DNA from 2 places in the Comamonas trifloxystrobinivorans genome. Region 1 is predicted to be linked to the other one. Evidence: predicted binding sites of a transcription regulator. Region 1 holds the regulator's gene; the other holds the start of a gene.
The links. Region 1 encodes NrdR, which represses ribonucleotide reductase genes. Its sites were predicted from a motif close to CACNANATNTNGTG; they were not measured.
Positions count from the first base shown of each region.

Region 2: ACFIQF_RS01320 (ribonucleoside-diphosphate reductase subunit alpha) is a predicted target of NrdR. The motif match lies at 2,134-2,147, and genes of this name have one in related genera.

Region 1 covers NZ_JBHZGV010000010.1:225,843-240,367, forward strand. The annotation lists gene ACFIQF_RS14180 (Bug family tripartite tricarboxylate transporter substrate binding protein) at 1-721, shown strand, start outside; gene ACFIQF_RS14185 (M20 aminoacylase family protein) at 740-1,954, shown strand; gene ACFIQF_RS14190 (phosphoribosyltransferase) at 2,012-2,755, shown strand; gene ACFIQF_RS14195 (DSD1 family PLP-dependent enzyme) at 2,759-3,943, opposite strand; gene aroC (chorismate synthase) at 4,063-5,160, shown strand; gene nrdR (transcriptional regulator NrdR) at 5,270-5,764, opposite strand; gene glyA (serine hydroxymethyltransferase) at 5,922-7,166, opposite strand; ZMP/ZTP riboswitch at 7,225-7,388, opposite strand; gene ACFIQF_RS14215 (transglycosylase SLT domain-containing protein) at 7,491-8,423, opposite strand; gene ACFIQF_RS14220 (hypothetical protein) at 8,899-9,084, shown strand; gene ACFIQF_RS14225 (DUF748 domain-containing protein) at 9,619-13,614, shown strand; gene ACFIQF_RS14230 (DUF349 domain-containing protein) at 13,840-14,525, shown strand, end outside.
Region 2 covers NZ_JBHZGV010000001.1:302,158-316,682, reverse strand. The annotation lists gene ACFIQF_RS01320 (ribonucleoside-diphosphate reductase subunit alpha) at 1-2,049, opposite strand, end outside; gene ampD (1,6-anhydro-N-acetylmuramyl-L-alanine amidase AmpD) at 2,506-3,117, opposite strand; gene ACFIQF_RS01310 (sigma-54-dependent transcriptional regulator) at 3,117-4,718, opposite strand; gene ACFIQF_RS01305 (sensor histidine kinase) at 4,715-6,400, opposite strand; gene ACFIQF_RS01300 (PP0621 family protein) at 6,397-6,633, opposite strand; gene ACFIQF_RS01295 (cytochrome C assembly family protein) at 6,637-7,443, opposite strand; gene ACFIQF_RS01290 (diguanylate cyclase domain-containing protein) at 7,504-8,460, opposite strand; gene ACFIQF_RS01285 (response regulator) at 8,470-12,279, opposite strand; gene ffh (signal recognition particle protein) at 12,542-13,933, shown strand; gene selD (selenide, water dikinase SelD) at 14,342-14,525, opposite strand, start outside.

The DNA.
Region 1 (14,525 bases):
CGGCTACACCCTGGTGATGGGCTTTGACGGCCCGATCAGCGTGGCCGAGCTGGTGAACAGCAGCGTCAAGTACAACGCCGAAAAAGACCTGGCCCCGATCGGCCTGGTGAGCGTGGCCCCGGTGGTGCTGATGGCCCGCCCCGGCCTGCCGGCCAAGAGCATGCAAGAGCTGATCGAGCTGGCGAAAAAAGAACCGGGCAAGATCACCTACGCCACCTCTGGCGTGGGCACGGTGCTGCACCTGGCCATGGAAATGGTGCAAGAGCGCACTGGCACGCAGATGGTGCACGTGCCTTACCGCGGCGGCGCGCAGATCACCAACGATGTGATGGGCGGCCAGGTGGACACCGGCTACCTGGTCACCACCAGCGCTACGCCGCTGGTCAACCAAGGCAAGCTGGCCGCGCTGGGTGTGACCTCGGCCAAGCGCAATGAATCGATCCCCAATGTGCCGGCCTTTGCCGAAACGCCAGCGCTCAAGGGCTTTGAGATCAATACCTGGACGGGCTTGTTTGCGCCTGCCAAGACGCCCGCGCCCATTGTGCAGCGCATGGCGACCGAGCTGAGCGCCGTGCTGCAGATGCCTGAGGTGCAGCAGCGCCTGAAAGAAGGCGGTGCCACGCCGGGCACCGGTACGCCCCAGAGTTTTGCCGCCTACCTGAAAAAGGAAAAGGCCAGCTACGCGGCCATCGTCAAGAGCGCCAATATCCAGCAAGAGTAAGCGGAGAGTCAGTCCCCCATGGTCCAGCCCCTGAACCCCATCCACGCCGAGATCCACCCGCCCGTGCTGCCAGAGGTAGCCGCCATCACCGAGGAAATGCTGGCGCTGCGCCACGATCTGCACGCCCACCCGGAGCTGGCTTACCAGGAGCACCGCACCGGCGATGTGGTGGCGGCCCAGCTGGCCGCCTGGGGTTACGAGGTGCACCGTGGATTGGGAGATACCGGCGTGGTGGGCCAGCTGCGCTGCGGCAATGGCGGCGCGGGCAAGCGCCTGGGTTTGCGCGCCGATATGGATGCGCTGCCGATTCTCGAAGCCACCGGCCTGCCTTACGCCAGCCGCCATAACGGCAAAATGCACGCTTGTGGCCACGACGGCCATACGGCCACCTTGCTCGCCGCCGCTAAAGTGCTGGCCGCGCACAAAGACCGTTTGCAAGGCACGCTGAACCTGATTTTTCAGCCGGCGGAAGAAGGCCATGGCGGCGCCAAGAAGATGGTGGAGCAGGGCTTGTTTGAGCGCTTCCCTTGCGATGCGATTTACGCCTTCCACAACGAGCCGGGTTACCCGGCCGGGCACTTCGGCTTTCGCACCGGCGTGATGTATTCGAGCTCGGACACGGCCATCATCACCGTGCGCGGCAAGGGCGGCCACGGCGCCATGCCGCATGTGGCGGTGGACCCGATTGTGGTGGCCTCGCACCTGGTGCTGGCGCTGCAGACCATCCGCTCACGCGAGGTGGACCCGAACGACATGGCGATTGTCACCATCGGCGCCATCCACGCTGGCGATGCGCCCAACGTCATTCCCGAGAGCTGCGAGCTGCGCCTGACCATTCGTGCCCGCACGCCTGAAGTGCGTCAGCAGCTGCGCGAGCGCATCACCGAAATCGCACAAGCGCAAGCCGCTGTGCACCGCGCCACGGCCGATGTGAACTACATCTGGCGCTACCCGCCCGTGATCAATGACGCCGCCGCCACCGATTTTGCAGTGGGCGTGGCGCGCGATTTTCTGGGCGACGAATGGCTGATTCCCGATCTGCAGCCGCTGCAGGCGAGCGATGACTTCAGCTTCATGCTCAACGAAGTGCCGGGCAACTATTTCATTGTCGGCAACGGCATGGGCCCGGGCGGTTGCATGGTGCACCACCCAGCCTACGACTTCAACGACAACCTGCTGCCGGTGACCGCCTCGTATTGGGTCAAGCTGGCCGAAGCCTATTTGCGCGCCTGAGCCTGTTAACGCCGCTTTAACACCGCTTAGGGCGCGCCGCGCCTCTGGATTGATTGCATGACCTCCGTAGACCTCTCCGGCCAGAACCTGCCGGGTTTTGACGCCACCACCGATTACTGGCAAGCCATCGTCAGCGAGCAAGCGCTGGCGCAATCGCCGCTGCCGCCTTATGCGCGCAGCTACCCGGCGCGCCTGCCCGATGGCCGCTATCTGGTGCTGCCCTTGCGCGGCATGCCCACGGCCGATGGCTCGGTGCCCGACCGCTGCGTGGCGTCGCTCATCGCCAACCAGGCCGCGCTTGCTGTGGTGGAGCAATTGGCGCAGCACATGGCCGATGCCGCGCAGCAGCACGCGTTTGACGTGGTGGTGGGCTTGCCTACGCTGGGCCTGGCCTTTGCGCCGCTGGTAGCGCAGCGCCTGGGCCACAGCCGCTTTGTGCCGCTGGGCTATTCGCGCAAATACTGGTACCGCGAGGAGCTGTCTGAGCCGGTCAGCTCCATCACCACGCCGGGCAAGGGCAAGCTGCTTTATATCGACCCGAACCAGCTCAGCCTGGTGCAAGGCAAGCGCGTGCTGGTGGTGGACGATGCCGTCAGCTCGGGCACCACCATGGTCTCGGGCCTGGCGCTGCTGCAGCGCTGCGGTGCCGAAGTGGCTGCCATTGCCGTAGCCATGCGCCAAGGCACGCAATGGCAAAGCAAGCTGCTGCGCGCCGATGGATCGCGCATCCCCGTGGTGGGCGCTTTTGACTGCCCGCGCATGGAGCGCCGCGCCGACGGCTGGTGGCCGGAAAGCGCCTGAATCTCAGGTCAAGGCGCCACGGCCATCGACGCGGATGATCTGCTCCACCACTCCGCTCGCGAGCCCGCCGCGTACGCCGATCAGGTAGTTGTGCAGATTGACTGTGGGGTCGCAGTGGCCGGGCACCAGCCATAGCGTATCGCCGAGCGCGGGCAGCCAGCCTGTGTTGTTGCCGGCTTCGACGTTGGGGTGCAGCACGCCGTGCTCGTCGCCACCATTGGCAAAACGCAGCGCGTGCAGACTGGCAAAACCATGCACGGTGGGCAGGCCGGAATCGATGGCATGCGCTTTGTGGCCGGCATCGCAGACCGCACGTTGGCCGTTGTGCGACATGACCTGGGTTTGCACAAACAGCGCGTGCTCAAACGCGGGCTGGGCCGGGTCGCGCTCGTTGACCGCGTAGTCGGCATCCATGAAGAGAAAAGAGCCGGGCTGGATCTCGCCATAAACGCCGCTGGCCGCCTCGTTGACCATGGTGCCGGTGCCAGCGCCGGTGACCAGCGGGATGGCTATGCCCGCTTGCTCCAACGCTTGGCGGGTGAGCTGTACCAGCTGGAGCACGCGCCCAATCGTGGCCTTGCGCTCGGCTGCCGTGCGCAAATGCTGGGCACCGCCGTGGTAAGCCTGCAAGCCGGCAAAGCGCAAAACCGGCTGGGCCAGAATGGCGCGGGCCAGTTGCACGGCTTGCGGGCCGGGCTCTACGCCGCAGCGGTTCTGGCCCACATTGATCTCCACCAGCACATCCACCGCCGCCGCGCCAGCCTGCGCTGCTGCCAAAGCCTGGGCCAGCCGGGCAATGCCGGTTTCGCTGTCCACGGCAATCGCCAGCCGGCCGCCTTGTGCGTTCAGCGTTTGGGCCAGCGCTGCCACGCGGGCCAGCTTGCTGGGCGAGACGATTTCGTTGCTGATGAAGATATTGCGGACGCCGCCACTGGCCAGGGCTTCGGCCTCGGCCAGTTTTTGCACGCAATGGCCCACGGCGCCGGCCTGCTCTAGCCAGTGGGCGATTTGCGCGCTTTTGTGCAGCTTGGCGTGCGGCCGCCAGAGCACGCCGTGCTGGCGGGCGAATGCAGCCATGCGCTCAATATTGCGCTGCATGGCGTCCAGGTCTATGACCAGGGCAGGGGTATCGATCTGGCTGCCGGGCTGGCCGATCAGGGATTGCAAAGCGGGTGGCAGGCTGGACATGGTGATGGCGGATGGGGAAACGAGGGCGCCAGCTTAGCAAAAGCGGGCGGCCGCCAGCGTCGCATCGGTAGGGCTGTTGCAGGCGCTGCCGGGCCGGAGCAGGGCATAATCGCGGGTCTATGAGCGGCAACACCTTCGGCACCTTATTCACCGTTACCAACTTTGGCGAATCCCATGGCCCGGCGATCGGCTGTGTGATTGACGGCTGCCCTCCGGGCATGGCCTTGAGCGAGGCAGACATCCAGCACGATCTGGACCGCCGCCGCCCTGGCACCAGCAAGTTTGTGACGCAGCGCAACGAACCTGACCAGGTCGAGATTCTCTCGGGCGTGTACGAGGGCAAGACCACCGGCACGCCGATCTCGCTGCTGATCCGCAACACCGACCAGCGCAGCAAGGATTACTCCAACATCGCCCAGAGCTTCCGGCCCGGCCACGCTGATTACGCCTATTGGCACAAATACGGCATCCGCGATCCGCGTGGCGGTGGCCGCTCGTCGGCCCGTTTGACCGCACCTACCGTGGCCGCTGGCGCCGTGGCCAAGAAGTGGCTGAAGGAGAAGTTCGGCACCGAGTTCCGCGCCTGCATGCTGCAGGTGGGCGAGGTGGCCCTGCCTTTCGAGAGCTGGGAGCATGTGCCGAACAACCCGTTTTTTGCGCCCGTGGCCGATGTGACGCGCTACGAGGATTACATGAACGAGTTGCGCAAATCGGGCGACTCCTGCGGCGCTCTGATCCGTGTGAACGCCAGCGGCGTGCCCGTGGGCCTGGGCGAGCCGCTGTACGACAAGCTCGACGCCGACATTGCCTACGCCATGATGGGCCTGAACGCGGTCAAGGCGGTGGAAATTGGTGCCGGTTTTGACAGTGTGGCCCAGCGCGGCACGACGCACGGCGATTCGCTCAGCCCGCAAGGCTTTCGCAGCAACAACGCGGGCGGCATTCTGGGCGGCATCAGTACCGGACAGGACATCGAGATCCGTATCGCCATCAAGCCGACCAGCTCGATCATCAGCCCGCGTGAATCGATCGACGTGCACGGCAACAGCACCGAAGTCATCACCAAGGGCCGCCACGACCCTTGCGTGGGCATCCGCGCCGCGCCAATCGCTGAAGCGCTGCTGGCCATGGTGTTGATGGACCACGCACTGCGCCACCGTGCGCAGAACGCCGATGTGGCGGTGGATTTCCCGCCCATCGCGGCCGAGGCGCCTTGAGCGCGTAAACACGCTCTGAGCGCTGTTGTGCCAGCGCCAAAAACAAAAGCGGACCCTCGGGTTCGCTTTTTGCTGTGGGCTGCGCCGTGAACGATGGCCCCGATGCGGCTCAGGATTTTTTCTTGGCCGCCGCGTCTTTTTTGCCAGCTGGCGCAGGCTTGGTCACCTCGTCGACCAGGGATTTGAACTGGTCGATATCTTCAAAGCTGCGGTAGACGCTGGCGTAGCGAATATAGGCCACCTTGTCGAGCTTTTGCAGCTCGGTCATTACCAGCTCGCCAATCAGGTGGGTCTGCACTTCGCGCGCGCCCAGGGTGCGCAGCTTGTCTTCGACATGCTCGATCGCCATTTCCACCTTGTCGATGCTGACCGGGCGCTTGCGCAAGGCCAGGCTGAACGAGCCCTTGAGCTTGCTGCGGTCGTAATCAATGCGCCGGCCGTCTTTTTTGACGATGACCGGAAAGCTGACCTCGGGCCGCTCATAGGTGGTAAAGCGCTTCTCGCAGTGGCCGCACTGGCGTCGGCGCCGGATAAAGCCACCGTCTTCTGCCACGCGGGTCTCCACCACCTGGGTGTCGGGGTGGTTGCAGAAAGGGCATTTCATCGCAGTGATCCAGGGCGCAGGCCACAAGCCTGCAAAAACAACAAAGGGCGTGCGCCATGCGGCACACGCCCGGAGATGATGGGCTCAGACAGCCGAGCCGCAGCGCCCGTCCGCTCTGGCAGAGCGATGCAAGACGCGCAGCGGCTCAGCGGCTGCATCAGCGATACACGGGGAAGCGAGCGGTCAGGGCATTGACCTTTTCGCGCACGGCAGCCAGGTTCGCTTCGTCGCGTGGGTTGTCCAGCACGTCGGCGATCAGGTTGGCGGTCAGGCGCGCTTCTTCTTCCTTGAAGCCGCGGGTGGTCATGGCGGGGGTGCCGATACGCACGCCGCTGGTGACCATGGGCTTTTCCGGATCGTTGGGGATGCCGTTCTTGTTGATCGTCATGTGGGCGGCGCCCAGCACGGCTTCGGCTTCCTTGCCGGTGATGCCCTTGTTGCGCAGGTCCACCAGCATGACGTGGCTTTGCGTACCGCCAGAAACGATGCGCAGGCCGCGTGCGGTCAGCGTTTCAGCGATGACCTTGGCGTTGGCCTTGACTTGCTTGGCATAAGCCTTGAACTCGGGCGACAGCGCTTCCTTGAAGGCCACGGCCTTGGCAGCGATGACGTGCATCAGCGGGCCGCCTTGCAGGCCGGGGAACACGGCGGAGTTGATGGCCTTCTCGTGCTCGGCCTTCATCAGGATCACGCCGCCACGGGGGCCGCGCAGGCTCTTGTGCGTGGTGGTGGTGACCACGTCGGCAAAAGGCACGGGGTTGGGGTACTCGCCGGCGGCGATCAGGCCGGCGTAGTGGGCCATGTCGACCATGAAGATGGCGCCGATTTCCTTGGCCACCTTGGCAAAGCGGGCAAAGTCGATTTCCAGCGAGTAGGCCGAGGCACCGGCCACGATCAGCTTGGGCTTGTGCTCGCGGGCCAGGGCTTCCATCTTGTCGTAGTCGATCTCTTCCTTCTCGTTCAGACCGTAGGAGACCACGTTGAACCACTTGCCCGACATGTTCAGCGGCATGCCGTGCGTCAGGTGACCGCCTTCGGCCAGGCTCATGCCCATGATGGTGTCGCCAGGCTTCAAGAAAGCCAGGAACACGGCTTCGTTGGCCGATGCGCCGCAGTGGGGTTGCACGTTGGCAGCGTCTGCGCCAAACAGTTGCTTGACGCGCTCGATCGCCAGCTTCTCGGCGACGTCGACATATTCGCAACCACCGTAGTAGCGCTTGCCGGGGTAGCCTTCGGCGTACTTGTTGGTGAGCTGAGTGCCTTGCGCCCACATCACGGCAGGCGATGCGTAGTTTTCGCTGGCGATCAGCTCGATGTGCTGTTCTTGGCGCTGGTTTTCGGCCTGGATGGCCGCAAAGAGTTCGGCGTCGGTCTGTTCGACAAGAATGTTACGTTGGTACATGACGGTCGGTTGAGTCAGAAGTAACCCCTTGCCCCGCCAGAGGCTGGCGGTAGAAAGCAAGGGCTGCCCAGGCGCACGGCTAACACGTGGCAAGCAGCAGGCGGTGATCGTGGCACCGTAGCCTCTCGCACGGTACGCTCCCCGGTGGTTACAGCAGGGCGGGCCTGCCATCCACGTCAACAGCCATTGGAAAGCTGCCTATCGCCAGTCGCGTACCCGGCTAGTGTAGCCGAGGCACAGAGGGTTGTTGCGGCGGCTGGAAAATAGCGGGCAAAGAAAAAGCACCTGGCGGTGCTTTGTCGGGGAGTGTTACGCTGCTCGCTCTCAGGAGCCCATGGCCACGGTGGTGGCTTCGGTCTTGGCGGGCGCGGTGGTGGCAGCATTGGCCTTGTCGTCGACCAGGGCCACAGTGGCGGTGTCGGCGGCAGGCTTGGCGCTCTTGGCGGCAGCCGGAGCGGCGGGCACATTGGCCTTGGCCGACAGGGCGGGCTTGGCAGCAGGCTCTTGCGGGTTGCTGCGGCCGTTGGCCACTTGCTTGATGCGGAAGTGCTCAGCCAACACCTTGGCGGCATAGCCACCGTCGTCAGGCAGGTTGGCGGCGCCCACGTAGTATTTCAGGCCACCTTCGAGGGAGCCGGCGCGTTCGATGCATTCTTGCAGCACCTTCACGCCGACCTTCAGGTTGGTGACCGGGTCAAACGCCGCAAAGTGGCCGCCAAAGTGCTGGTACTTGTCGGTGTGGATCTTGGTCATCACCTGCATCAGGCCTTGCGCGCCCACCGAGCTTTGGGCAAAGGGGTTGAAGCTCGACTCCACGGCCATGATGGCCAGGATCAGTGTCGGGTCGAGCTTGGTTTCCTTGCCCACCTGGTAGGCCTCGGAGACGAGCACGGCCAGTGGCTCAGGCGCCACGCGGTACTTTTTGGCCAACCAGTAGGCCACGGCCGCCTGGTTTTTGGGCAGTTGCTGTGGGTTGGTGGCGGTAGCGCGGTCTACCGCGGCAATCAGCGTGGCCTCGTTGCCAGCTGTTGCCTGGCTGACGCTGTCTGCCTCGGCTTCTTGGCGGGCCTGCAGCCAGCTGCGCAGCTGCTGCTCGCCAGAGGCGCGCAGGTCAGCGCGCGAAAACAGCGTGAGCGCACAAAACGCCACAGCCAAACCTATCAGTGCCAAACTGTTGTGTGTCAGGGCCACAAGGCCGTGCACGATGGTGGCGCCCAGCGAGCGCGCACCGGCAGCCACTTGCGCGGGAGCCGTCATACGAATGATTCCTTTCAAAAGCCTGCCACCTGGATCAGGCCCCTCTCGCAGTGGGAGAGCGGGTTCAGGTCTGGCAGGGCGGTAAGCGCACCGTCCTGTGCGATACCGGTCAGGCTGCCTGCGTTGCAGACGGCCCTTGTCGTTTCATGCACGCTGCTTGCGTGTCAGGGGCTACGAACAAAACACCACGAGGGTGTGAACAAAAAATAGGCAATAAATGCAATGGGCTGAATTCTAGAAGCTGGCTTAATAATCAGTCAACACTATAAAAACTAAATTTCAGATGAAAAAGTAATGAAAAAACGTGTATAGCGCAGGCTTTGGGCGGGCCACTGACGACTCGGATTTGTGCTGTTTGATTTGGCACAAGCTGTGCGCCAGCATTTGCTTGCATCGCGTGGCTTTGTGTGGTGTTGCAGCTATGGCTTGCATAGCGTGGCTATATGGGTGCGTGCGCAACTTATAAAGAGATGCAATGTATGAAAATGCATCGACAAGCAAGGAAAAATCGGGTGCTGCTGCTATGGATTTGAAAGCATTTGTAGCTTTCTCGGGTGCTGATAACGCCATGACTGCAGTTTGCTATGGCGTCGATAGCACGATGCTGGAGCATGGGCTGGCAGGTGGCAGAGCGGATCCTAAAAATGCTGCGCTGCAATAAAGTTGGTGCTTGCTTGACGCTGCCCCCGCAAGACGGCCTGAGCAAGGCGCAAAATGGTCTGGGACAAGGCCAAAAAAATCGTAAAAACGGCTAATAACCTGTAGCATTTTTGGGTTTTTGTGCTTTGTACCAGGGTAATTTATAAAAAGCAGCGTCAACAATTTGCCAAAACCTGCTCGGAGCGGCCCTGGCAGCGACGGTGAAAGGGCGGACCGGGCCCGGCGCCGCAGGTAAAAGTCGTAAGCGTGTGAGCTTGGCTTGGGTGGCGTTGGTTTGGCTAAGGGGGCGACCAGCGCAGTGAGCGGCACCGTGTTTTCCTAGGGAAAACGGCTGGCCCTCTATATATATAGAGCGGGGCGGCGTTTTCTGGGGAAAGCACGGGGTGTCGGCAGCATCTTCAACGATTGTGCTCCGGCAGGACCCACAGGCGCTGATTCATTGCGCTGCTATCTATTTAGATGTTTATTTGGGCACAATGGGAAGGCCTGCCCGGCGGGCAGGCCCGAGTTGCTTATCCCCGAGAGGACATTCGCCGTGAGCGGAACCAAAGAATCAAAGAAAACCAGCAGCGGTGCAGGCCGGCGCTGGCTGCGTCGTCTGGCCTGGTGTGTGGTGGCGTTGCTGCTGCTGTGGGCGCTGTCGTGGCTGGCGCTGCCTTGGCTGTTGCGCACCCAGGGCGAAAAGATTGCCAGCGAGAAGCTGGGCCGCGCAGTGCATATTGGTGCGGTCGAGTTCAAGCCCTGGTCGCTGGAGCTGACGGTGCGTGATCTGCAGCTGGCCGGCCCCACGCCGGGCAGTGCTCCGCAGTTTTCGGTAGAGCGCGTGTATGTGGACGCAGACATGCAGTCGCTTTTCCGTCTGGCGCCGGTGCTGGATGCGATCCAGGTGGACAAGCCGGTGGTGCGCGTGGCGCAAACTGCGCCTGGCAAGTTCGACTTCGATGACATCGTCGCCAAGCTCAAAGACCCGAATCCGCCGCCCGACGACGGCAAGACCGCGCATTTCGCGCTCTACAACATTGAGCTGAAAGACGGCGCCGTCGAGTTCAAAGACGATACCGTGGGCCAGACGCACGAGCTCAAGGGCTTGCAGCTGGGTATTCCCTTCATCAGCAACCTCGAGTCCAAGCGCGCCATCAAGGTGTTGCCGCAGCTGGCTTTTGAGCTGAACGGCAGCCAGTTTGCCAGCCAGGCCGAAACCACCCCTTTCAGCGACGATCGCAAGACCGACGCCAGCTTTGCCATCCACGACCTGGATCTGAAGCCTTACCTGGCCTACATCCCGGCATCGGTGCCGGTCAAGCTGATGGGCGGCGTGCTCAATGCCCAGTTGAAAGTGGGCTTTGAGCAAACCGACAAAGCCAGTGTCAAGCTGAGCGGCGATGTGCATGCCAGCAATGTGCTGGTGCATGACGGCCACAACGACGAGCTGCTGGCCTGGAAGCAACTGGATGTGCAACTGGCTGATGTGCAGCCGCTGGCCGGTCAGATACATATTGCGCAAGTAGCGCTCGATGGCGCGCAGCTGTCCATCAAGCGCGGCAAGAATGGCCAGCTCAGCCTGCTCGATGCGCAGGGCCAGCCGGTGGAAAAGCAGGCTGCTCCTGAAAAAGCAGCGAACAGCGAAGCTGCAGCAAGCACCGAGGTGCCAAGCGATGCCAAGGCCAGCGAAGCGGCCGAGGCTGCTCCGGCACCCGCGGCCGACGCCAGCACCGCAGTGGCAGACGGCGCGGCTGAAAAGCCCACCAAGCCGGCCAAACCCGCTACCAGCAGCAAGCCCGCGTGGAACGTGCTGGTTGACGAAGTCAAGCTGAGCAATCTGCAAGGCCTGTGGGTGGACGAGAGCGTGCCTGTGCCAGCGCGGGTGCAGCTCGACGACTTTGACATGACGGCCAAACAGATCGCCTGGCCTTTCAAAGAGCCGTTCCACTTTGCGGGCGAATCGGGCCTGTCGGGAGCCAAGGGCGTGCCCAGCACCGGCCGCGTGCAGTTCTCGGGCAAGGCCACCGATGTGATGGCCGAGGTCGATGTCAAAACCACGGCGCTGCCATTGCAGCTGGGCGCTTCGTACCTGACGGGCGTGATCGAGCCTGGCGTGCTGGGCAATATCGACAGCCAGGTCAAGATCCAGCGCGATGGCGCCGATCTGCAAATTGGCGTGGCCGAGCTGACCGTGTCCGACATCGCCCTGCAATGCAATAGCCGCGCCAACTGCGCTGCGCCGCATGGCACGGCCGTGGGCCTCAAAGGCAAAGAGCATTTGTTGGAGCTGCAGCAGCTGGCAGTCAAAGAGGCGGCCATCAATATTGCCAAGCAGCAGGTCAAGGTCGGCAGCATCGAGCTGCTCAAACCGGCGCTGGGCGTGTCGCGCGACAAGAGCGGCCGCATGATGTTTGAAGACTGGCTGCCCGCCACGCAAGCGGCCAAGGCCGAGAAAGACGCCAAAAAGCCTGCCAAGGCCGCTGACAGCAAGCCTTGGGATGTGCAGCTGGAGCGCATCGCCATCAAGGGTGCCAATATTGCTTACCAGGACGAATCCACACCGCGCAAGGTAGCGGTGCGTCTGGTAGATGCCGATGTGGAGCTGCGCGACTTTGCGCCGCTGGCCAGCAAGGCCAAGCCTTCGGTGTTGAAGGTATCTGGCCGCATTGCCACCGGCCGCGCTGAGCCGGGCCGCCTGGTGTACGACGGCACCCTGGGTTTGACGCCTTTGTCTGCCGCTGGCCGCCTGAACCTGACGCAGCTGCCGGTGCATGCTTTTGAGCCCTATGCCGCAGCCGCCTTGCCTGTGCGCCTGATGCGTGCGGACGCCAACTTCAAGGGTAGCCTCGACTTTTTGCAATCGCCCAAAGGGCCGGTGCTCAGCGTCAAGGGTGATGCCGGCTTGGACGATGTGCGCGTGCGGCCGCTGGCCAAGCCCAAGGCCGATGCCGACGACGATACCGATGCCCCGGAAAAAGCCAGCAGCGGCGGCAAAACCGCTAAAGCCTCCGGCAGCGGCAGCATTAGTGCCGGCCTCATCGGCGCGAGCGACGACTTGCTGAACTGGAAAGTGCTGAGCCTGCGCGGCCTTGATCTGCAGATGGCGCCCGAGCAGCGCATGAAGGTCAAGATTGGCGAAACCGCGCTGTCCGACTTCTATGCCCGTCTGATCGTGCAAGAAAACGGCAAACTCAACCTGCAAGACCTGGGCGGAGAGGGCACGGAGGCGCCTGCTGCCGATGCAGCCAAGGCTGACGCAAAGCCGGAGCAGGCCAAGCCTGAGCCGGCCGCGAAGGAAGCCACCGCTGCACCAGTTGTACCCGCCGCGCCTGCTGCTCCTGCCACCGGCCCGATCATCGACATGGGCCCCATCACCTTGGCCGGCGGCACCGTCAAGTTCAGCGACCGCTTCATCAAGCCCAACTACTCGGCCGACCTGTCCGAGCTGGCAGGCCGCATGAGCGCCTTCTCGTCCGAGCCCGGCCCGGCTGGCCAGCCGCCCCAACTGGCGGAGCTGGAGCTGCGCGGCAAGGCCGAGGGCACCGCTTCGCTGGAAATCACCGGCAAGCTGAACCCGCTGGCCAAGCCGCTGGCGCTGGGCATCCACGGCAAGGTGCGCGATCTGGAGCTTTCGCCGCTCACGCCGTACAGCATCAAATACGCGGGCCATGGCATTGAGCGCGGCAAGATGAGCGTGGACGTGCAGTACGACGTGCAGCCCGACGGCCAGCTCACCGCCAGCAACAAGCTGGTGCTCAACCAGCTGCAGTTTGGCGATGCGGTAGAAGGCGCGCCGGCGAGCCTGCCGGTCAAGCTCGCCGTGGCCCTGCTGGCCGACCGCAACGGCGTGATCGACCTGGATCTGCCCATCAGCGGCTCGCTCAACGATCCGCAGTTCCGCCTGGCGCCGATCATCTTCAAGGTCATCGGCAACATGATCATGAAGGCCGTCACCTCGCCGTTCGCGCTGTTGTCCAGTGCCTTTGGCGGTGGTTCCGAAGCGAGCCAGGTGGCCTTTGCGCCCGGCAGTGCCAGCCTGGACGACGTCACCCGCGAAAACCTGAAAAAGGTAGCCAAGGCGCTGGAAGACCGCCCGGCGCTGCAACTGACCGTGACCGGCCAGGCCGAGCTGGAGCAAGAAAAGGAAGGCTGGCGCAAGGCGCGTATCGACGATATGGTGCTGGCGCAAAAACGCCGCGCGACCATCCGCGCCGGCGGCAAGGCCGAAGAGGTGGATGCGGTGAGTGCTGCTGAATACCCGGCCTTGCTCAAAGAGGTGTACAAGCGCGCCGACATCAAAAAGCCCCGCAACATGGTGGGTCTGGCTGCCGACATTCCGCAGGCCGAGATGGAAACTCTGCTGATTACCAGTGTGGCCGTGCCCGACAACGCCATGCGTGAGCTGGCGCTGGCTCGTGGTGTGGCGGTGCGCGACTACCTGGCCAGCCAGGGCGTCAAGCTCGATCGCCTTTTCTTGGGCAATGTCAAAACCGAGGGTTTTGACAAGGAATGGAAGCCGCGTGCCGAGCTGAGCCTGGCACCCCGCTGAGCGGGCCTGGGCAGGCTGCAAAGGGCTGGGAGCTTGGCTTCCAGCCCTTTTTTGTCTGCGCTGCGCCAGAGAAACCGGCTTTGTGCCGCCTGCTTGCTTGGTGGCCGCGCCAAACCCGGTCAAAATAGCAACTTGGGAGCGGGCAGTTGGCCCGCGCCGCCTTTTTATGTGCCAATGGCTGCAGCGCCTTGCTGCTGCAGGCCGTATTTACCACCGAGTTGAGCCATGTTCCCCTCTTTTCTCTCGCGCAACAAAACGCCCGAAACCCCCGAGCCCACGCCCGCGCCCGCCAAACCAGCGGCTGCGCCCCATCCGCTCGACGGCCTGACGGGCGGCGCCTTCTCGGCCGCCACCTCGGGTGAACGCGCCGCCAAGGTGCGCGAATGGCTGGCCAGCGAGCCCAGCGCCGAGCAGCTGCAAGAAGTGTTCAAAGAGCTGTCGGCGCGCGACAAGGGCGCGGCCAAGGCCATCCGCGAGCGCATCGAGGAGTTGCGCCGCGCCAAGGGCCAGGAAGCCATTGCCGCCGAGTGGGCCGACAAGGCCGGCAAGCTGCTGGCTGCTTCCAAGCTCAACATCGCCGACGCCCTGGCCTGGCAGCGCGACGCCGCCAAAGCCGGCGCACCGCTGTCCAAAGAGCCGCTGTCGGCTCTGAAAGTGCAGCTGGCCGAGCGCGTCAAAACCATTGAAGACCTGCAGCACCGCGTGCAAGTGCAGCGCGAGGCCGCTGTGCTGTTGGCCCAGCGCGTGGAAGTGCTGTCTACCAAGTCCTACCTCGACGCCCAAGCGGCAGACGCTGCCTTGGCTACCGATGTGGCGCACTGGCAAGAACAAGCCGCCGCGCTGGAAGGCGATGCCAGCTGGAGCAGCGTGGAAGCGCGTTACCCCACCATGCTGGAAACCTCCAAGAGCCA
Region 2 (14,525 bases), on a different contig from region 1:
CGACTCATCGGCAAACTGCACCGCAGCATCGCTGGCGTAGGCCATGTGCAGCTGGTAGAGGCTGTCCTGGAAAGCCATGATGCCCAGGCCGACCGGGCGGTGGCGCAGGTTGGAATCGCGAGCTTTGTCGACGGCGTAGTAGTTGATGTCGATAACGTTATCGAGCATGCGCATGGCCGTGCTCACCGTCTTCTTGAGCTTGTCGTGGTCGAGCTGCTTGCCGCCCTGACCGTCGTCTTTGAGGTGGCGCGCTAGGTTGACCGAGCCGAGGTTGCAGACCGCGGTTTCGGTGTCGCTGGTGTTGAGCGTGATCTCGGTGCACAGGTTCGACGAATGCACCACGCCCGCGTGTTGCTGCGGCGAGCGCACGTTGCAGGCGTCCTTGAAGGTGATCCAGGGGTGGCCGGTTTCGAACAGCATCGAGAGCATCTTGCGCCACAGGTCGACGGCGGGCAGGGTCTTGCTCAGCGCGATCTCGCCGGTGGCGGCCTTGGCTTCGTAGGCGACATAGGCCTTCTCAAAAGCGGTGCCGAACAGATCGTGCAGGTCGGGCACATCCGAGGGGGAGAACAGCGTCCAGCTGCCTTTCTCCATCACTCGCTTCATGAACAGGTCGGGGATCCAGTTGGCCGTGTTCATGTCGTGCGTGCGGCGGCGGTCGTCACCGGTGTTCTTGCGCAGCTCCAGAAACTCTTCGATGTCCAGGTGCCAGGTTTCCAGGTAGGTGCAGACCGCGCCCTTGCGCTTGCCGCCCTGGTTGACGGCCACGGCCGTGTCGTTGACCACCTTGAGGAAGGGCACCACGCCTTGCGATTCGCCATTCGTGCCCTTGATGCGGGCGCCCAGGGCGCGCACCCGCGTCCAGTCGTTGCCCAGGCCGCCGGCAAATTTGGAGAGCAGGGCGTTTTCGCGGATGGCATCGTAGATGCCGCCCAGATCGTCTGGCACCGTGGTGAGGTAGCAAGACGACAGCTGCGAGCGCTGCGTGCCGCTGTTGAACAGCGTAGGCGTTGAGGACATGAAATCGAACGAGGACAGCAGCTCGTAGAACTCGATGGCGCGGCCGTTGCGATCGGCCTCATTCAGTGCCAGGCCCATGGCCACGCGCATGAAGAAAGCCTGCGGCAGCTCGATGCGCTGCTTCTTGACGTGCAGAAAGTAGCGGTCATACAGCGTCTGCAGGCCCAGGTAATCGAACTGCTGATCGCGCTCGGCGCGCAAGGCGGCGGCCAGGCGCGGCAGGTCGAAGTTCAGCATGTCGGGGTTGAGCAGCTCGTGCTCCACGCCCTTGGCGATAAAGCCGGGGAAGTAATGGGCGTAGGCCGCGCCCATGTCGGCGGCGGCCACATCTTGGCCAATGGTCTCGCGCACGATGGTGTGCAGCAGCAGGCGCGCGGTGACAAAGCTGTAGTCAGGCTCTTTCTCGATCAGCGTGCGGGCGGCCAGGATCGAGGCCTTGAATACCTCGTCCACGTTCACGCCGTCGTACAGGTTGCGCAGGGTTTCGCTCAGCACCGGCGCCGGGTCTACATCCTGGCCCAGGCCTTGGCAGGCGGCGGCAATGCGGTCGTGCAGCTTTTTCACGTCGAGCACCACACGCTGGCCCTGGTCCATCACGTGCAGTGCAGGCTGGGCGGGTGCGTGCTGGGCGTGCAGTTGGGCACGCTCCTGGTTGCGGCGCTCGCGGTAGAGCACGTAGGCGCGGGCCACTTCGTGGTTGCCACTGCGCATCAGGCCGAGCTCAACCTGGTCTTGCACGTCTTCAATATGGAAGGTGCCGCCACCGGGGCGCGAGCGCATCAGGGCGCGCACGACGGTGTGGGTGAGGTTCTCGACGACTTCGCGCACGCTGGCCGAGGCCGAGCCCTGGGTGCCATGCACGGCCAGGAAAGCTTTCATCATCGCGGTGGTGATCTTGGGCGGCTCGAACGGGACCACGGCGCCGTTGCGGCGGATGATCTGGTAGTCGGGGAGAACCGTGAAACCCTCCATCACACGCTTGCTGGAAGCTGGGCTCGAAAGCTCGGCGGAAAGCGAATCGACGTTCATGTCTGTCCTCTCTGTGATGCTGGAAATACCGGAAATACGGCTGTCGCACGGCGGGGCGGCGGCAGTAAGGGAGAAGTCTCAAAACACTATATGTAGTGGTTTTTAGTGCTTGAGACACTACCTATAGTGTACCGCTCAAAAGTGCCGAGAGAGTCGTGACAAATTGTGATAGCGCTGCGCGCGCTGCGCTGCAGCATGTTGGCGGCGCCGCATGCCAGCTTTGCGGGCGGCAAAAAAACGTGGATTGACGCGCAGTTGCCGACGAATGTCTGCGCCAAGCTGCCAATGGCGCGCATGTCGGCGATTGGAAAAATTTGTGCGACTTGCTGCTGTTGTCGCATCTACGCCATCACTGCAAACAGGGTTGAGGCACGCCAAACAGGCGCGGAAACAGCTCGCACAAAAACGGCCGCGCCATGGAAATGGCGCGGCAGCGGCAAATGCGTGGGGCGAAGCCTAGAGCGTGTCGGGCGGGAACATGGCGCTTGGCCAGCCCAGGTCTTGCTGCAGCTGGGGCCAGGAAAAACCGGCACCCGGGTCTTGCTTGCGGCCGGGCGCTATGTGTTCGTGGCCGGCCACTTGGCGGATGGGGTAGTGCGAGCGAATCTGCTGGCTCAGCTCGGCCAGGCTGGCGTATTGCGAAGCGCTGAATAGCTCGCCTTCCAGGCCTTCGAGCTCGATCCCGATCGAATAATCGTTGCAGCGTTCGCGTCCTTGCCACGAGGACACGCCGGCATGCCAGGCGCGCTCGTCACAGCTGACGAATTGCCAGACCGTGCCTACGCGGGTGATGAAAAAGTGCGAAGACACTTCGAGCCCGCGAATGCCCTGAAAGTAAGGGTGGGCGTCAAAATCGAGCTGGTTGCTGAACAGGCGCTGCACATCGCCCGTGCCATAGCGGCCTGGCGGCAGGCTGATCGAATGCACAACCAGCAGGTCAATCTCGGTGGCCTCTGGGCGTGGACCGAAGTTGGGGCTGGGGCAGTGCGTAGCGCTGCGCAACCAGCCCGCATCCCAACCGGCGTCCCTACCGGTGTCCCAATCGGCCTGAGCGGCATCAGCCGGCATCAATGGCCTCCGCTTTCGTTGGGATCGGCAATCTGCAAGCGCTCCATGCGGTAGCGGATCTGGCGCAAGCTGATGCCCAGGCGCGCAGCAGCGGCCGTGCGGTTGAAGCCGTATTCCTTGAGTGCGCGTACCAGAATGTCGCGCTCGAGCTCGTCCATCCAGGCTTGCAAATCCTGGGGCAATTCCTGGTCGCAGGGGTAGCTGTTACCGGACAGAGGCGGGGCCTCTATAGGTGGGGTCACCATTGGCGGGGTTGCCAATGACTTTGCCATGGCTGGCGTTGCCACCGGCGCAGCGGGTGCTTGCGCTGGCATGGCATAGAACGGTGTCAGTGCGGCAGGCGTGGGTGCGGCCGGCGGGGGCGGTGCGGGGCGGGTGGCAGGCGCAGGTGTTTCGGCGCTGGTTGCCGTGCTGGGTGGCTCGATGTTCAAGGCCGAGCTGTCACTGAGCGCCACCGAGCGCAGTAGCAGGTTTTCCAGCTCGCGCACATTGCCTGCCAAAGGGTAGCTGGCGATGGTGGCCAGCGCTTGCGGGCTGAGTGTGGGCGTGGGCACGCCGCTGTCTTGTGCGATGCGCTGCAGCAGCACGGCGCACAGTTCGGGCAGGTCTTCACGGCGCTCGCGCAAGGGCGGGATGGCGATCTCAATGACGTTCAAGCGGTAGTACAAGTCTTGGCGAAAGCGCCCGCTTTGGATGTCTGCCGCCAGATCACGGTGCGTGGCACTGACGATACGCACATCCACCGATTCCTCTTGTTGGCCGCCGAGCGGTCTGACTTTGCGCTCCTGGATGGCGCGCAGCAGCTTGGCTTGCATGGCCAGCGGCAGCTCGCCGATCTCGTCGAGAAACAGCGTGCCGCCATGCGCTGCCTGGAAAAAGCCTTCGCGGTCCTGGTTGGCTCCAGTGTAGGAGCCTTTCTTGGCACCAAAGAATTCGGCCTCCAGCAAGGCCTCCGGAATGGCGCCACAGTTCACGGCCACCATCGGGCCTTTGTGGCGCTGGCTGCGGCTGTGCAAAGCCTGGGCCACCAGCTCTTTGCCGGTGCCCGATTCTCCACGCACCAGGATGGGTGCCATGCTGTTGGCCACCTTGGCGATGCGCTCGCGCACCTGTTGCATGGCAACCGATTGGCCCACCAGTTCTTTGAGCGTGGAGCTGGTCGGTGAGTGGCTGGCGCTGGCCGTTTGGGCTGCTGCTGGCGTTTCTGTGGGGCTGGTGCCGGGGGTATCCAAGCCTTGGCGGGCGGATGCGACCACCTGGCGAAACTGCTTGAGATCGACGGGCTTGGTCAGGTAGTCGAAAGCGCCTTCGCGCAGGGCGGCGACGGCGTTCTCGGCCGAGCCGTAGGCGGTGATGACGATGGTGCGCTCGCTGCGATTTTGGTTGCGCAGCTCTTGCAGCAGCTCCATGCCCATGCCGTCGGGCAGGCGCATGTCGGTGATCAGAATGTCGAAGGGCTGTTGTTGCAGCAGGCCACGCGCCTCCTGCACCGAGCCCGCCGTGTGCACGCGGTAGCCTTCGCGCAGCAGCGTCAGCTCGTAGAGGGTGCGCAGATCGGGTTCGTCGTCCACGACCAGCACCGAGGTGTTGTCAAAACTCATGTCGGCAGCAGATTTTCTTGGGTGGGCGGTGCAGCGCTGCTGGCGGCGCGGCGGAACTGCACGATAAAGGCATTGCCATCGGCCAGCTGTGGTTGGCGCGCACTTTGCCTTTCGTAGCGGATCATAGCGCCGTGGCGTGTGCACAGCTCGCGGCAGATGTACAGGCCCAGGCCGCTGGAGCGGCTCTCGGACGAGAAAAACGGTTCGAACAAATGCTTTTCAATGGTCGGCTCGATCGGCGCACCATCGCTCCAAACCGTCAGCGTCGCCGTGCCGGCCAGGCTGCTATGGGTGCTGACGCGCAAGGCGTCAGTCCGCTCGCTGCGGTAGCGCTGGGCGTTGTTGAGCAGGTTGTGCAGCAGCTGGCGCAGGTGGCCAGTGTCGAAGGCCACCAGGCTGTCGCCGGCCTGCAGATCGAGCACCAGATGGCGAGCCGCCGGGGCCAGTGCAATCCAGTCGTGGCAGATGCTGTTGACGGTGTCGTCCAGCCGCACGGCCTCGCCCTCGCCAGGCTGGATCTGGTTGTGCACGCGGGCGATGTCCAGAATGTCTTCGGCAATGCGGCCCAGGCGCTGCGCATTTTGCTCGACCATATAGGTCAGGCGTTTTTGGCCGGGGTCGATCAGCTCTTCGTCCAGCAAGGCGTTGGCCTGGGTGATGGCGGCCAACGGGTTGCGGATCTCGTGCGCCACGGCGGCCGACATGCGGCCCATGGCCGCGAGTTTTTCGGTGCGCAGCTTGGCTTCCAGTTCGCGCAGATCGTGCAGAAACACCAGGCACAGCGGGTCGTTGTCGCTGCTGCCGATGGGCCCCAAACCCGGCAAAGGGTAGGTCAGCCAGGTGCGCACATGCAAGCCCACGGGGGCGGCTTGCGGGGCAATCAAGGCCTGGTCCTGGCTGATGGATTTTTGCTGCTGAAAGGTCTGCTCAATCTGTTGCACCACGCCCAGCCAGGCTGGCAAAGCGCGCAGTTGTACGGGCATGGCCGGGTGCTGGAGCAAGGCCATGGCGGCCGGGTTGGCGCTGCGCACTTGCAGGTATTGGTCGGCCACCAGCACGCCATCGGGCAGGTTTTGCAAAATCAGCGCGTTCACCTGCTCTTGCTGGTTGGCACTGGCAGCGGCGCGCAGACCGATGAGGGTTTCTCGCTCCACACGACCACCGAGTAAACGCACCAGGGACCCGACGAAAAAGTAGGCTGCACCGGTGAGCGCTGCCTGCACCACGCTTTGGGTGGCATCCGGGTCGACAACCGACGGCACGATGGTCAGTGCGTGGCTGATCAGGAAGATGCTGATGTAAGCGCAAGAGCCCAGCACCACCATCCAGCCACCGAGGGTGCCAGCGAACAAGACGGTCAGGCCGAACAAAGGCGTGAGCGTGTAGGCGCCAATCTTGATCACCTCCAGCAGTGAGATCAGCAGCAGATCGAGCCCGATGGTGGGCAGCCAGGCGTAGACACGGCGTTTGGGCGGAGGCTGCTTGCTGATAGCTGCGTAGACAATGCCCAACGCAGCGTAGATGGCCAAGATGGCGAGCTGCGGTAAAAGCTGGCGCGCCTGTGGTGGCGTCCACAGCAGGGCGCCCACAGCCAACAACAGCGCCACCAGCACCCGTGCTGCCAGGTAGACCCGCCACAGGCGCTGAAAAGGCGTTTCGCGCAGGTCGATCAGGCTGTTCATGGTTGGCGCGGCGTATCGGTGGCACCGGGCAGGTGGGCGGCTGAGCAGTAATAGCGCCCGCGCAGGCCGAGCGCATCCGATTGCGGCAGGTGCACGCCGCAGCGCTCGCAATGCACCATGGTTTCAGGTTGGGGCAGGGGTTTGCGCTGTGGTGCTGGTGTGTCGGCCACGCGCTTGCTGCGCCACAGATGCCAGGCGATACCGATGACCAGGGCAAGCAATAAATACTTCATGCGTCAGCGCTTCAAAATGACTTCCAACACAAAGCGGGAGCCGACATAGGCCAGCAGCAGCAGCAGCGAGCCGGCGTACAACATGTGGACGGCGCGCTGGCCGCGCCAGCCAAAACGCTTGCGGCCAAACAGCAGCACCGCAAACGTCAGCCACGAGAGCAGCGAGAAGACCGATTTGTGGTTCCAGATCCAGGCCTTGCCATAGAGCTCTTCGCCAAACAGCCAGCCGGCGGCAAGCGTGGCGGTCAGCAGCGCAAAGCCGGCGCCGACAAAGCGGAAAGTCAAGCGCTCCAGCGTGAGCAGTGGCAGGCCGCCGTCGTGCTGGCCTTGCTGGCGCATCTGGCGTTCGGCGCGGGTCATGAGCACGGCGTGGACCACCGCCGCCGCAAACAGACCATAGGAGGCAATGCCCAAGGCCAGGTGCAAAGGCAACCAAGGCGAGGCGTTCACATGCAGTGGCGTGCCCGGGAACACGGCCGCCAGCAGCACGGCCAGGCTGCCGAGCGCGGCCAGTGCCCAGCGCGAGCGCATTTGCGGGTAGCGTTGCTGCTCCACGCCATAGACGGTCAGCACCAGCCAGGCGGTGACGGATAGTGCCGGCGCAAAACCAAAGCGGGGTGTTTGCCCGGCCAGGCCCCAGACCAGGCTGGCGGCGTGCAAGGCCCAGGCGAGCAGCAGCAGGCGCTTGGCGCTGCGGTTGGGCAGACGGTGGCCAGCCAAGGCCGGCAAAGCGTAGGCGATGGCTGCTGCCAGCGCCAACAGCCAGTCCATCAGGCCGGTGCTGGCTGCTGTGAAAGAGGAAACGAGCATCCGCCTATGATAGCGGCCGGCCAGTACTGTGGCTGCCGAAAGTGCGGTGGCAAGGCCGCTTCAGCGCCCCGGCGCCCAGTCCGGCGCCAGCATGGCCGCGTGCTGGGCGGTCTGCAGGCGGTTGCGGCCGGCGCTCTTGGCGGCATAGAGCAGTTCGTCGGCGTGCAGCAACCAGCTGTCGGGCGCACTGTCGGTTTCGCAGTGGATGGAGAGCACGCCACAGCTCACGGTCAAAAACTCGCCCGTGGACGAATGTGCATGCGGAATTTGCAATGCTTGCACATCGGCGCGAAAGCGCTCTACCACCGCGGCCGGGTCGGCGTGGCCGGGCAGAATCAGCGCGAACTCCTCGCCGCCAAAGCGGGCCGCCAGGTCAAAAGGGCGGCGGGCGTGCGCGGCCAAGGTGTTGGCCACCGCCTTGAGCGCCTCGTCGCCTTGCAGGTGGCCATAGCAGTCGTTGTAGCGTTTGAAATGGTCGATATCGATCAGCGCCAGCCCCAGTGGCTCCTGGCGGCGCAGACACATGCGGTAGGTGCGCTGCAACATGTCGTCAAAATGGCGGCGGTTGGCCAGATTGGTCAGTCCGTCGACCTGGGCCAGGTGTTGCAGGGCGTGGCGCTGCAAGGCCAGGTCGATCTGGTTGCGCACGCGCACGCTCACCACCGCAGGCCGGATGGGTTTGGACACGTAATCGGCCGCGCCCAGGCGCAGGCCGTATTCCTCGGCCGCCGCGTCGCTTTGGCCGGTGATGAAGACAATCGCAATGCCGGCCGTGCTCTCGTGCTTGCGCAGCTCGGTCAGCACCTCGTAGCCGCTCATGCCAGGCATGCTCACGTCCAGCAAGATCAGCTGCAGCCGGTGGGCTTCACGTTGCGCGGTGGCGATGGCGCTGGGCCCGTCCTTGGCCAGCAGCACGCGGTATTGCTGGCCCAGCAGCTCGGCTAGCATGAAGCGGTTGACGCGCTCGTCATCGACGATCAATACCGTGGGTTGTTCTTGTTGGGGCGCTTCTAACATGGTGCTTGCTCAGTGGCGTTGCAGGCCGGGCGGGCACAACAGGGTTTGCAGGCGCTGCAAGGCTTGCAGTGCGGCCTCGGTCTCCAGGTCCTCGGTGTATTGTTGAATATCCTGAAAAATGCTGCGCGCCGCAGGGTCGCCCAATTGCCGGCCCAGTGCCTCCAGCGCTTCGACGGCAGCGTAGTCGCCGGCGGCAATCAGGGCGCGCAATTCGTCCAGCAGGGTTTGCCAATGCTCGGCGCTGGCGGCGGTGCCTGGTGCAGGGCAAGACAGATTGGTGTTGTGGGCCGAGGCGGAGAGCTGCTCCAGCAACTGCTGCAGTGCTGCAGAGAAAGTAGGGACGCCTGCGGCCAACTGTGCTTGCAGCGTGGCCGCTGCATCGCTGCCAATTGCCATGGGTTCCAACTGGTACGCATGCTGTTCGACGGTGGCAGCCTGCGCCACCAGGGCGGGTGCATCCAGATAGCCCAGCGAGCCTTTAAGCGTGTGCGCCAGCATGCCCAGATCGGCCCAGCGGCCTTGTTGCCAACAGGCCAGCAGCTGTGTGGGCGCGGCCACAAAGTCGCGCACAAAGCCTTGCAAGATGCGTTGCATGCGCTCGGGCCGGTGTTGCAGGCGCTGGCGCAAACGCTCGCCACTGGCCGGCAACTGGGCTGCAGCGGGCGTGCCGCTGATCCAGCTTTGCAGTGTGGCGTACAGCTGGTGGTCGTCGATCGGCTTGGTCAGGTGGGCATTCATGCCGGCGGCCTCGATGCGGGCGCGGTCTTCCGGGCGGGCCTGCGCGGTCAGGGCAATCACCGGCAGTGTGCCGAGGCCCAGCTCGTTGCGGATGGCGCGGGTGGCGTCCAGCCCGTCCATGTGCGGCATGTGCACGTCCATCAACACGGCATCAAAGCTCTGCGTTTTCAGCAGTTGCAGCGCCTGCACGCCGTCACAGGCCATCTGCACTTGCACGCCGGCAAGCGCCAGGAAATCGGCCGCCACTTCGCGGTTGAGGGCGTTGTCGTCCACCACCAGCACCCGCGTGCCACGCAGCGTGGGGTAGAGCTGCGCCATGGCTTGCAGGGGCGGCATCGACAGCGGTGCTTTGGCAGGCTGCGCCGGGTTGCCGTGGCTTTGCAGAATTTCCAGTATGGCGTTGAACAGCACGGATTCCGTCACCGGCTTGATCAGCAGGCCTTGCAGGCGCAGGGCTTCGGCGCGGCGCTGCACTTCTTCGCGGCCGTAGGCGGTCACCATCAGCACCGCGGGCGTGGTGGCCAGGTTTTCTTCTTCCCGAATGCGGCGTGCCACCTCCAGCCCGTCCATGCCCGGCATGCGCCAGTCCATCAGCACCAGGCCGTAGGCCGAGCCGCTGCGCGAGGCCGCATGCAGCAGTTGCAGCGCTTGTTCGCCCGAGTCGGCTGCGTCGGCGCGCATGCCAAAGCCGCCCACCATGCTGCACAGAATCTCGCGCGCGCTGGCGTTGTCATCAACAATCAGCACGCGTTCGCCCGAGGCCAGCGGCGCCAATGCGGTTTGCGGTTGCGGCTCGTGCGCGGGCTGCAATGCGGCGGTGAAATGGAACACGCTGCCCTGGCCGGGCTGGCTGTGCACGTCGATCTCGCCGCCCATCAGCTCTACCAGGCGGTTGCAGATTGCCAGGCCCAGGCCGGTGCCGCCGTAGCGGCGCGTGGTCTGGCTATCGGCCTGTGAGAAGGGGCGGAAGAGCTGCTGGATCTGCGCCTGCGTGAGCCCGATGCCCGTGTCTTTGACACTGAAAGACAGCAGCGTTTGGCCTGTTGGGACTGGCTTGGGCGCTGCCGCCAGGCCGATGGACACCACCACTTCGCCTTGCTCGGTGAACTTGATGGCGTTGCTCACCAGGTTGTTGAGCACCTGGCCGAGGCGCAGCGGGTCGCCGCGCAGCTGGCGCGGCACATCAGGCGCCATGGCGTAGACCACCTCGATGCCTTTTTCCTCGGCGCGCAAACTGGTGACGGCCGAGACCGTCTCCAAAATATCGTCCAGGCGGAAATCGGTTTGCTCCAGCGCCAGCATGCCGGCCTCGATCTTCGAGAAATCGAGGATGTCGTTGATGATCGACAGCAGCGCATTGGCCGAGAGCTCCACCTTCTCCAGGTAATTGCGCTGCTTGGGCGTCAGCGGCGTTTGCTGCACCAGGCGCGTCATGCCGATAACGGTGTTCATCGGTGTGCGGATCTCGTGGCTCATCGTCGCCAGAAAATCCGACTTGGCGCGCTCGGCCGCCTCCGCTGCCGATTTGGCCGCTTGCAAGGCCTGCTCGGCTTCCACCTCGCGCGTGATGTCGAGCATGATGCCGTCCCAGGTGGTGCCCTGGTCGCTGCTGCGCGGCGCCGATCGGCAATGCAGCCAGCGCACGCTGCCATTGGTGTGGATGATGCGAAAGCGGTGGTCGAAATCCGAGCGCCGGGTGTGCACCTGGAAGGCCTTGTGCACATAGGCTTCGCGGTCCTCGGGGTGGATGGCGCGGAGGTAGGCGGCGCGGTCGGAGGTGATGGTGTCGGCGCTCAGGCCGATCAGCTGCTCGATACCGGCGCTGATGTACGTCATGCGCACATCTTCCTTGGTCTTGCCCTCGACGCGGTAGATGGCGCCGTTGGGCAGGTTGTCGGCCAGGGTTTCCAGGCGCAGCTTGGCGTCCACGCGCTCGGACAGGTCTTGCACCGTGCCGCTGACGCTGACGATGCGGCCCTCGGCATCGCGGTCGGCCTGGCCCCGGATGCTGGCTGGAAACCAGCCATGCTGGGGTGACAGGTGCATCACATCCAGATCGTAGGCCTGGCCGGTCTGGGCGCAGCGCTGAATGGCGGCGAGCACCCGCGCGTGGTCGTCCGGGCGCAGCATGCGCTGCAGATCGGCCGGGGTCAGCAGCGGGCCTTGTGGGTCGGCGCCGTTCATCTCGTACATCATCTCGGAGGCTTTGAACTCGCCCGTGGCCAGCTCCAGCGTCCAGCTGCCAATGCGCGCCTGGCGCTCGGCCCGGCGCAAAGAGTCGTAGCTCATGCGCAGCTCTTGCGCGGCACGCCGCACCTCGGTGATGTCGCGCGAGATGCCGAGCAGGCCGATCACCTGGCCGTCCTCATCGCGGTACTGGCTTTTGATCGACTGAAACAGCCGGCGCTCGCCATCGACCACGGCAAATGTCTCCGACACCACCGGCGTATCGCTCGTCAGCACCTGGGCATCGTCGTCGGCAAAACCGTTGTCGCCGCCCAGCAGCTCGGCGTCGGTACGGCCGACCAGGCCGCCCGGCGGCACCTGAGCCAACTGGTCGGCCGCGGGGTTGCCAAACACATAGCGGCCCTGCAGATCTTTGACGAAGACGATGTCCGAGGTGCCATGCATCACCGCATTGAGCAAGCGGGTCGAATCCTGCCACTGCTGGGTGCGCTCCTGCACCTGGCGCTCGAGCGCCGCATTGAGCTGGCGGATCTGCTCCTCACCGCGCACGCGCTCGGTGATATTGCGCGCCATCGTGAAAAAGCACTTGCGCCCCTCATAGATCTGGCAGGAGATATGCACTTCCACCGGAAAGCGCGTGCCGTCCTTGCGCTGGTGGGTGTTGGTGGCGACGAATTTGGTGAAAGGAGCAATTCCGCGCCAGGCGCTGACGAGCTCTTCGCTCTTGAAGTCGAGCGCGAAATCCTGCACACACATGCGCAGCAACTCGTGCTTGCTGTAACCCATGCTGGCGCAGGCCTGGGCGTTCACATCGAGGATGCGGCCCTGGTCGTCGTGCAGAAAAAAGTCGTCCGCAAAGTGGTCAAGAAACTGGCGGTACAACGCATCGGACATCGCAAACCTTCTGTAGGAGGTGCCAACGGCGTGGCGAGCAGGCTGCCGCCGACAGCGGCGGCGGGCAGGCTAGATGTTACCGGGTGTGTCGAACCTTGTCGCGGCCTGCGGCTTGGGGGAGATACCGATGGCTGCCCGTGGGCGCGATGGCGCACTGGGCACGCTGCCTGGGCGAGGCGGGTAAAATGGCCGTTTCGCCCTGGGGCGCTGCAAGCGCGGCCCCCGCAGGGCCTTGCATTGCCCACCTACGAGATCCCTGCCCATGGCTTCCGCATTGACCGACAAACTCTCGCGCCTCGTCAAAGAGATGCGCGGCCAGGCCCGCATTACCGAATCCAACGTGCAAGACATGCTGCGCGAAGTGCGCATGGCCTTGCTCGAAGCCGACGTGGCCCTGCCCGTGGTGCGCGATTTCATTGCCCGCGTCAAGGAAAAAGCGCTGGGCCAGGAAGTGCTGGGCAGCCTGAAACCCGGCCAGACCCTGGTCTCCATCGTCAACAAGGAACTCGCCGCCACCATGGGCGAGGGCGTGGCCGACATCAACCTCAACGCCCAGCCGCCTGCCGTCATCCTGATGGCCGGTCTGCAGGGTGCGGGTAAAACCACCACCACTGCCAAGCTGGCCAAGCATCTGATCGAAAAGCGCAAGAAAAAGGTGCTGACCGTCTCGGGCGACGTGTACCGCCCCGCCGCTATCGAGCAGCTCAAGACGGTGACCAAGCAGGCCGGCGCCGAATGGTTCCCCAGCTCGCCCGACCAGAAGCCGCTCGACATCGCCCACGCCGCGCTTGATTACGCCAAAAAGCACTATTTCGATGTGCTGCTGGTCGACACGGCCGGCCGCCTGGCCATCGATGAAGTGCTGATGCAGGAAATTCAGCAACTGCACGGCGCCCTGAAGCCGGTCGAGACGCTGTTCGTGGTGGACGCCATGCAGGGCCAGGACGCCATCAACACCGCCAAGGCTTTCAAGGAAGCGCTGCCGCTGACCGGCATTGTGCTGACCAAGCTCGACGGTGATTCGCGTGGCGGTGCAGCGCTGTCGGTACGCCAGATCACCGGCGCGCCGATCAAGTTTGCCGGTGTCTCCGAGAAGATCGACGGCCTCGAAGTGTTCGACGCCGAGCGCCACGCACAGCGCGTGCTGGGCATGGGCGACATCGTGGCCCTGGTCGAGCAGGTCACCAAGGGCGTGGACATGGAAGCCGCGCAGAAGATGGCCGAGAAGATCAAATCCGGCGACGGCTTTGATTTGAACGACTTCCTCGGCCAGCTCCAGCAGATGAAGCAGATGGGCGGTCTGTCCACGCTGATGGACAAGCTGCCGACCGAGCTGGCCGGCAAGGCCGGTCAGGTCGACATGGACAAGGCCGAGCGCGAAATTCGCCGCAAGGAAGGCATCATCTGCTCGATGACCGCCAAGGAGCGCGCCAAGCCTGAGCTCATCAAGGCTACGCGCAAGAAACGCATCGCCCTGGGCGCCGGCGTGCAAGTGCAAGAGGTGAACCGCCTGCTCAACGAGTTTGACCAGATGCAGCAGATGATGAAGAAGATGAAGGGCGGCGGGTTGATGAAGATGATGAAGAAGATGGGCGGGATGAAGGCCATGAAAGGGATGATGGGCGGAGGAGGAATGCCCAAGCTCCCGTTCTGACAAGCCCTGATCTGAACAGAAACGCCTGTGGTTTTATGACTGCAGGCGGTTTTTTTTGCCTTGTTTCTTTGTTTGCGGGTGCTGTGACGGACTTGTTGGGTTCGCGGGCAAAAAGAGTTTTCGTGCGGCGGTGGCAATATGGCCGCTCATACTTTGTTGCGATGCCTTGCCTTACCAAAGTAATGTCTGCGTCATCGCGTCGCGTCTGAGCGGCCATCTTGCCATTGGGGTGCTGAGATCGAGCGCTCTGCTCGCTGCGTAGGCGTGTTGTTCTTAACAGCCAACAGCCAACAGCCAACAGCCAACAGCCAACAGCCAATACCTTGTCCCGTGAGGTGTGCGGGCAATAGCCGCAAAAAAGCCCGGAGGTGATCCGGGCTGTTTTGTGGCTTGGGGCGTTGCGCTTGTTTACGCCACCACCACCTTCGCCTCACCTGGCTGCATGCGGCCGATCACGCAGGCGTCGGCGAAGCCGTGGCCTTTGAAGGTTTCCAGCACTTGCTGGATGGCGCCGGGCTGGCACGAGACCAGCAGGCCGCCCGAGGTTTGCGGGTCGGTCAGCAGCGCGCGCATGGCGTCGGACACGTTCTCG